Regions from separate parts of the Gluconobacter sp. P5H9_a genome, predicted to be linked through region 2. Evidence: predicted binding sites of a transcription regulator. Region 2 holds the regulator's gene; the other holds the start of a gene.
The links. The regulator LexA, encoded in region 2, represses DNA repair genes until DNA is damaged. The targets are predictions, from matches to a motif close to TGTTCTANNTANGTTC.
Positions count from the first base shown of each region.

Region 1: a site for LexA is predicted at 1,600-1,615, ahead of uvrA (excinuclease ABC subunit UvrA). Genes of this name have one in related genera too.

Region 1 covers NZ_JACRVW010000001.1:221,893-226,055, reverse strand. Annotated here, with positions in the region: gene KP708_RS15645 (helix-turn-helix domain-containing protein) at 1-365, shown strand, start outside; gene KP708_RS00960 (hypothetical protein) at 655-939, shown strand; gene ssb (single-stranded DNA-binding protein) at 1,004-1,585, opposite strand; gene uvrA (excinuclease ABC subunit UvrA) at 1,715-4,163, shown strand, end outside.
Region 2 covers NZ_JACRVW010000002.1:447,766-452,172, reverse strand. Annotated here, with positions in the region: gene eno (phosphopyruvate hydratase) at 1-969, shown strand, start outside; gene KP708_RS03885 (septum formation initiator family protein) at 1,117-1,446, shown strand; gene rpmG (50S ribosomal protein L33) at 1,562-1,729, opposite strand; gene lexA (transcriptional repressor LexA) at 2,037-2,762, shown strand; gene KP708_RS03870 (hypothetical protein) at 2,815-3,420, opposite strand; gene pgsA (CDP-diacylglycerol--glycerol-3-phosphate 3-phosphatidyltransferase) at 3,522-4,124, opposite strand; gene uvrC (excinuclease ABC subunit UvrC) at 4,234-4,407, opposite strand, start outside.

The DNA of each region.
Region 1 (4,163 bases), on a different contig from region 2:
GCGGGATCAGCACGACGTGGTACACGTGGCTGGAACAGGGACGCGACGTCTCATGCTCATCCGCCACACTGTCGCGCATTGCCGCGGCTTTGAAACTGTCCACGACGGAAAGACGCTACCTTTTCACTTTGGCAGAACTGCGAGACCCTCAGCGGGATCACACTGCGCCAACTGCACCAGCCACACTGCTCAGCCTCCCAGAACAGATCTCCAGCCCCGCTTATTTGCTCGATCCCTTGTGGAATGTTCTGAGCGCAAATTCCGCAGCCAAAATCCTTTTCGATGTCTGGCTGAACAGCTCAGAGACCAATCAGCTGCGCTATGTTTTTCTGAACCCCAATGCCCGAATTTTCCTTACGGACTAGCTAACCCGCGCCCAGCGGCTTCTGGCCGAATTTCGGGCCGATACAGTTTCGAGCGCCCGTACCGAACCTTTTCAGACACTTGTCTCAACCCTTCAAAGAGAAAGTCCGGAATTTAACCGTTTCTGGGAAGACCAAAGCGTCCTCCCCAGAGAAGGAGAGGGCAACGGAGCTTTCAGCATCCAACACAAAGCCTTCTCCACTACGACCAAACAACATTCATCCCGACAGCTCATGCGGGCTATAAACTCGTCATTTTATCCAGAAGCACGGCCACTCCGGATTCCACCCTATGAACCCGAACTACACTCTCCGCCCAGCCGATTTTTCCGAACAAGAAACACGCGACCTTTTGGCCCTTCACCTTGCCGGAATGCACGAAAACACCCCTGCTGGACACGTCTTCGCCTTGGATCTGGCTGCTCTCACCTCATCTGATATCGAGGTCTGGACTGTCCACCACCGGGGCCACGTTGCTGGCATTGGTGCGCTAAAACGATTGAGTGCTCAGGACGGTGAACCTTTCGCTGACTATCAGGCTTCTAAGTTCAACCAGTTCTTTCATCTGTCGCTCTAAAAACGGGCCTTTCGCGCATAAAAAACCGGACTGACACTGCCAGCCCGGTTCTCCGGAAAATCCCTTAGAACGGGATTTCATCATCCAGATCGTTATCTGGCGGAGCATCCCAGCCACCACCACGACTGCCCGACGCGCCGCCTGCGCTACCGCCGCTACTACGAGAGCCGCCGCCAAAGCCACCTTCACTGCCACCGCTCCGGCTTCCACCACCAAAGCCGCCGCCGTTGTTGCTTCCGCCACCGTAGGACGAACCACCACCGTCGAAGCCACCGCCTTCATCACCGCCACTGCGGTTACTGTCGAGGAGCACCAACTCACCGCGGAACCGATCAATCGTTACTTCCGTCGTGTAACGCTCTTGGCCGGACTGGTCGGTCCACTTACGGGTCCGCAGTTCACCTTCGAGGTAAACCTTGCGCCCCTTGCGCAGAAAACGCTCAGCCACATCGCCCAGGCGATCATTGAAAATGACGACGCGATGCCATTCCGTACGCTCGCGGCGCTCACCGGACTGACGGTCGTTCCATGTTTCAGACGTGGCGATCGTCAGATTGACAACCTTCCCGCCTGACTGCGTGTTCCGGACTTCCGGGTCCTTGCCCAGATTCCCGACCAGAATCACCTTATTGACGCTGCCTGCCATTCCGTACCAACCAATTTTCTCGAATTGTTCTTTTCATATGATCCTAAACGCCCATCTATAATTGATCCAGCGCCGTTCAGGCGCGTTCCGATTTTTAACAATCGCTTTTCTGCACATTCCGGGGTTTTCGTGAGCTTTCCAGACAATCATTCGATCCGTGTCCGTGGTGCCCGCGCCCACAATCTCAAGAATATCGATGTCACGATTCCCCGTGACTCCCTGACGATCATCACGGGTCTCTCCGGCTCCGGAAAGTCGTCTCTCGCCTTCGATACGATCTATGCCGAAGGTCAGCGCCGATATGTGGAAAGTCTTTCCGCTTACGCCCGCCAGTTCCTCGAACTGATGGGCAAGCCGGATGTGGACTCCATTGAGGGCCTCTCCCCGGCCATCTCGATCGAACAAAAAACGACCTCAAAGAACCCCCGCTCCACCGTCGGCACCATCACGGAAATCCATGACTACATGCGCCTTCTCTGGGCGCGCGTAGGTGTTCCCTATTCACCCGCAACCGGCCTCCCTATTGAAGCCCAGACGGTCAGCCAGATGGTAGATCGCGTCATGGCGCTTCCTGAAGGTACGCGTCTCATGCTGCTGGCGCCGGTCGTCCGGGACCGTAAAGGGGATTGCAAACGCGAACTGGCAGACCTGGCTCGCAAGGGCTTCACGCGCGTCAAAATTGACGGTGAACTTTACGAAATTGCCGAAGCCCCCGAACTCAATCGCAAGACCCGCCACAATGTCGAAGTCGTGGTGGACCGGATTGTCGTCAAACCTGATCTCGAATCCCGTCTGGCAGACAGCTTTGAGACAGCCCTCGAACTCTCCGACGGTCTCGCCTACGCGGAAGAAGTCAGGCGTGCGGGAGAAACAGCTGCCCCCGCCCACATCGTTTTCTCCTCACGTTTCGCCTGCCCTGTTTCAGGCTTTACGATTGAGGAGATCGAGCCCCGTCTGTTTTCCTTCAATGCCCCAATGGGCGCCTGTCCGACCTGTGATGGTATCGGTACGGAAACCCATTTTGACGAGAACCTGATTGTCAGTGACGACACACTGACACTTTCTGAAGGTGTGATTGCCCCTTGGAGTGGTGCCAGCACGGACTGGTATGACCAGACTCTTGCAGCTCTTGCTCGCCATTGTGGGGACACCATGAACACGCCATGGCGAGACCTGAAAGCCGAAACCCGGGATTTGATCCTGTATGGTTCCAAAGAGGCCATCGCCATTCCGTATCGTGATGGCAGCAAGGTCCATACCGTTACGAAGCCCTTTGAAGGCGTGCTCAAAAACCTGCGGCGGCGCATGGCGCAGACAGACAGCATGTGGGTCCGCGAGGAACTGTCGCGCTACCAGTCAGAAAAGCCCTGCCACACCTGCCATGGCGCGCGCCTGAAACCTGAAGCCCTCTGCGTGAAGGTCAATGACCTGAACATCGCCGAAGCGTCAGATATGCAGATCCGCAAGGCACTGGACTGGTTTTCCGGCGTTGAAGTTACCCTCACCCCACAACGTGCGGAAATCGCGCGCCGCATTCTTCGCGAAATCACGGATCGCCTGCACTTCCTCGATGATGTTGGCCTGGACTACCTCACACTTTCCCGCGGATCGGCCACACTTTCTGGCGGTGAAAGCCAGCGTATCCGGCTGGCGTCCCAGATTGGCTCGGGTCTGACCGGCGTTCTGTATGTGCTTGATGAACCGTCCATCGGCCTGCATCAGCGCGACAACGAGCGCCTTCTCGGTACACTGGAGCGCCTCAAACGCCTTGGAAACACCGTCATCGTCGTCGAACATGACGAAGATGCCATCCGTGCTGCTGATTACCTTATCGATATGGGGCCTGGTGCTGGCACGCGGGGCGGAAACGTCATCGCAATCGGCACACCTGCGGAAGTAGCCAAGAATAAAGAAAGCCTGACTGGTGCCTATCTTTCGGGTCGGAAGTTTATTCCAGTTCCGGAAAATCGACGCACCTCGGACAAAACACTCACATTGGTTGGAGCCAAGGGAAACAATCTCAAGGATCTGACCGTGGATTTCCCACTGGGGACCTTTATTGCGGTCACTGGTGTATCAGGCGGCGGCAAGTCCACCCTGGTCGTGGATACCCTTTACAAAGCACTGTCCCGGCAGCTCATGAAATCGAGCCAGTCTCCACTCCCTTATGACCGACTGGAAGGCGTAGAGAACCTCGATAAAATCATCGAAATCGATCAGTCTCCGATCGGCCGTACACCCCGTTCCAACCCCGCCACCTACACGGACCTGTTCGCCCCTATCCGGGACTGGTTTGCTGAACTCCCGGAATCCAAGGCACGCGGTTACAAACCAGGCCGCTTCTCCTTCAATGTAAAGGGCGGTCGCTGCGAAGCCTGTCAGGGCGATGGCGTCCTGAAAATCGAAATGCACTTCCTGCCTGACGTCTTTGTCACCTGTGACACCTGCAAAGGCGCGCGGTACAATCGTGAAACGCTGGAAGTGAAGTTCCGTGGCAATTCCATCGCTGATGTACTTGCCATGACTGTGGACGAGGCGTTGCCGTTCTTTCAGGCTGCGCCCAGAATTCGGGACCGCC
Region 2 (4,407 bases):
CGCATTGGTGCGAATGCAATTCTCGGCGTTTCTCTCGCGGTTGCCAAGGCGACGGCAGAAGAGCTGGAACTGCCGCTCTATCGCTATGTCGGTGGCGTTTTCGCGCACACGCTTCCGGTTCCCATGATGAACATCGTGAATGGTGGCGAACACGCGGATAACCCGATCGACATTCAGGAGTTCATGATCCAGCCAGTTGGTGCGCCGACGTTGGCTGATGCCGTGCGCATGGGGTCTGAAATCTTCGCTGCTCTCAAGAAGGGTCTGTCTGCTGCTGGTCACAACACCAATGTTGGTGATGAGGGCGGTTTTGCTCCGGGTCTGAAGTCTGCTGATGAAGCTCTGAGCTTCATTACGAAGTCCGTTGAGGCTGCCGGATATCGTCCAGGCGATGACGTGACGTTTGCCCTCGATTGCGCAGCGACCGAGTTCTACAGCAACGGCCGTTATAACCTGAAGGGTGAAGGCAAAGAGTTCGACTCTTCAGGCATGATCTCTTACCTCGAAGATCTCGCCAAGAAGTATCCGATTGTCTCCATTGAAGATGGTCTGGCTGAGGATGACTGGGAAGGCTGGGCTGAGCTGACGTCCCGTCTGGGTGATCGTCTCCAACTCGTTGGTGATGATCTGTTCGTGACCAATCCTGAGCGCCTTCGTCGCGGCATCAAGGCCAAGACAGCGAACTCCCTGCTCGTGAAGGTTAATCAGATTGGCACGCTGACGGAGACGCTGGAAGCAGTCGAGACAGCGCATAAGGCTGGCTACACCTGCGTCATGAGCCACCGTTCCGGTGAAACTGAAGACGCCGTGATTGCAGATCTTGCTGTTGCTACGAACTGTGGTCAGATCAAGACGGGTTCCCTCTCCCGTTCTGACCGTACGGCTAAGTATAACCAGCTGATCCGTATTGAGCAGCAGCTTGGAAGCGCAGCCCGTTATGCGGGTCGCAGCATTCTCAAGTCCGCCTGATCAACAAAAGCCGGCCTCCATTCAGGAGGCCGGTTTTATATGCGCGCTAAAATAATCTACTGTCTTGAACAACAGTGATTGTTTCGCAGCCTCTCTCTGAGCTAGATTGTTGGGAAGTTTTCAAGCCAAGGGAGCCTGTTACCCCGCGTGAGACCCGTCAGACTTATCAAACGTGCCATCCGCGCGGTTGCCCCCCCTGTGCTCTTTCTGTCCCTGACCGCTTATTTCGGGTGGAACGCCCTTCATGGCGCTCATGGTATCCGTGCCTATCAGGATCAGCTTGTGCTTCAGCAGCAGGCTATCCAGGCGCAGCAGGATGCCAAGGATGAACAGGCGGTATGGCACCGTCGAGTGCTAGCTCTGAAAGAGAAGGCTCTTGATGCTGACATTCTTGATGAACGTTCCCGTGCCATGCTCAATCTGACGCGTAACGGTGATATCGTTATCCCCTACGGTCCGCACGATAAACTATTTTAAGAGCTGTTCTCGGCTCTTTTTTTTATGTTTGGAAAAGTCTATTCGTCAGAAATTGAGCCAATAAAAAAGGCGACCCAAAGGCCGCCTTTTTTAACGTCGTATGATCCGCGAGATCTTACTTGATCTTGGCTTCGCGGAAGGTCACGTGCTTGCGGGCAACCGGGTCATACTTACGGACTTCCATCTTGCCCGTAGCAGAACGTGCGTTCTTCTTCGTGACGTAGAAGTAGCCGGTGTCAGCCGACGAGACGAGACGGATCTGAATAACGTTGCTTTTTCCCATGATACCCTCGGGCTTGCGCCGTCCTGATGCCGCTCGCAAGTGCCAAAGCAGCAGGTTGATCTAGTTCGGCGCAACATGCTGATTTGTATGTCCTAGGTCAAGGCTTTCTGAAGAAAATCCAAGGATAAGGTGCATTTTTCCGCAAAAACCAAGGTTTTTAGCCAGATAAAAGCTTTGTTGATGCCTGGTAGATGTTCTTGCAGGTGGACGAACGGGAACCTATAAGGAACAAAAGAGCGTCGCATAAGTTTATGCAGTGTCTCAATCTTCAGATTTTGCCTCCACCGAGGCGCATGGGAGCGCCTGTATGCTGACGCGTAAGCAGCACCAGCTTTTGCTATACATTGACGAACATCTTCGGCGGACGGGTTATTCCCCTTCCTTCGATGAAATGAAGGACGCCCTAGAGCTTCGTTCCAAATCGGGGATTCATCGCCTGATCTCCGCACTTGAAGAGCGTGGCTTCCTACGACGGCATCACCATCGTGCAAGAGCGCTTGAAGTTCTGCGTCTGCCGCATATGGGGCTTGAGGCCCCTGCTGTGGATGCCGTGGCTAATCCGGCGCCTTTCGTTCCAACAGTTGTTGAGGGTGGTCGTCAGGATCTTCCCGGGACATTTTCCGAGGCGCCTCGCTCTCCCGTTGAAAACACAAGCGTTCAGCTTCCACTTTATGGACGCATTGCTGCCGGCCTCCCTATTGAGGCCTTGCAGGATGATAGCGCACAGATTCAGGTGCCATCGTCCCTGCTCGGCACTGGAGAGCATTATGCTCTCACAGTCGCGGGTGATTCCATGATTGAAGCTGGCATTTTGGACGGTGATGTTGCCATCATCCGTCGCGGCGAAGTGGCGGATAATGGTCAGATCGTTGTCGCGCTGATTGATGATCAGGAAGTGACCCTCAAGAAGCTGCGCCGTCGTGGTTCTACGATTGCTTTGGAAGCCGCTAATCGGGAATACGAGACACGTATTCTACCTGCTGCGCGTGTGCGCATACAGGGGCGGCTGGTCGCCCTTTTCAGGCATTACTGAAAGAACTGCCTTGTCGGATTAATGCTCCGGCAAGGCAGATAATTTCTGATGATTATTTATTAGGAACTGACGGTACGCCGCGCACGACGCGGACTTTACCGTCAGGAGCGATCAGAGTGCTCGTTCCGTCCCCATTCGGGATGATGATTGTTTTGTCGGGGTTTTTGTTCAGGAAGCGACCAGCATTATCCGGAACGCTCGTCGGAAGCGTAGGAATAAAGTGACTGCGATCTTCCGAAACGCCCCGCATTGCGTCGATCTTCTCACCGACGGACATGGTATCGCCTGGCTTCATCTGCGGCCCAGAGACGCCGAGAGCACCGGCACCGGCGATACCGCCCATGAAATTTTTGTCGAGTGTGGCGCCACCAAAATACGTGGCTGGATCGCCGAGAGCCTTATTAAATACGCTGTCAGGGTTTACCACGTCTTTAAGGGTTGGCAGAGGCTGAGGCGAGCCAGGCCACATATTCCCGCCTTCTGGCAGGATTGGTGCAGCCGCTACGACTTCACCGCGTGCTCTGCGAAGGTTCTCACTATCGCCATGGGGAGCATTGGGGTTGCTTCCCGACCACAGCGCGGTGTCATTGAAAAACTTACCCATGCCCGCACAGCCGCTCAGGGCCAGAGGTAATGCCAGTAGAGCGGCCTTACGCATTGTGTACTCCCATAAGGTCGATCCCTGAACTCTAGCTGTCATAAATTAAAAGCGCCAGATGACGAGCCGATAACTGCAATAATAATCACGGCTAGTCCAGATCAGGAGACGATCTTTGAAGACTTGCGCGGCTGAGAAGCCATCATTCGGGTGAGCCCGGCAGTGAGGTAACCCCACCCGCTCAGGACTGTTGGGATAACTGAAATCCAGAGCAGAATACCACCGATCAGTGTGGCGGGCAGGAATGAGATATGCAGCGTGACTGCAGCTTTGTCCCCCCCGATCAGAAAACCGATTGCGACCATCTGAATGCCGGTCTTCCATTTCGCGAGCCGAGTGGATGGAAGTGTTGCGCGCTGGGAGGCCATGTATTCACGTAGGCCACTAACAAGAATTTCGCGCAGCATAATGATGATGGCCGCGTAGAGGGAATACACTGGGAGTACTGTCAGGCCTGCCAGTGCGAGCAGAAGTGCGCCAACAAGGAGCTTGTCAGCAATCGGGTCCATCATCCGCCCCAACTCGGACAGCATCTGCCACCGACGTGCCAGGGCACCATCCAAATAATCCGTAATGCAGGCAGCCGTGTATACAACGCAGGCTGCGACGTTACCGAGTGCGGAATGCAGCGCCAGCAAAGCAACCAGAACAGGAATGGCCGCAATACGGAGCAGAGTCAGGACGTTTGGCAGATCAGTCAGCATCACAAAGCAGTCTAGAACAGTTTATCCGTCTCCGGTATGCGCCAATCCGCTCTGAATGTGTGTATTTTTTATGCCAAGCCGGTGTTCAAAGGGAGACCTCACGGAATTGTCAGCTCTGTGTCCGTAGCCATTCGGGATGGAAGTGCCCGTAGATGGCTCTGGCCGTTCCCGAACTGATTCCGGGTGCAGTTTCAAGCTCTTCGAGACTGGCCTGTCTTACGGTCTTGGCTGACCCGAAGTGATTCAGAAGGGCCTTCTTTCGGGCCCCTCCGATTCCCGGAAC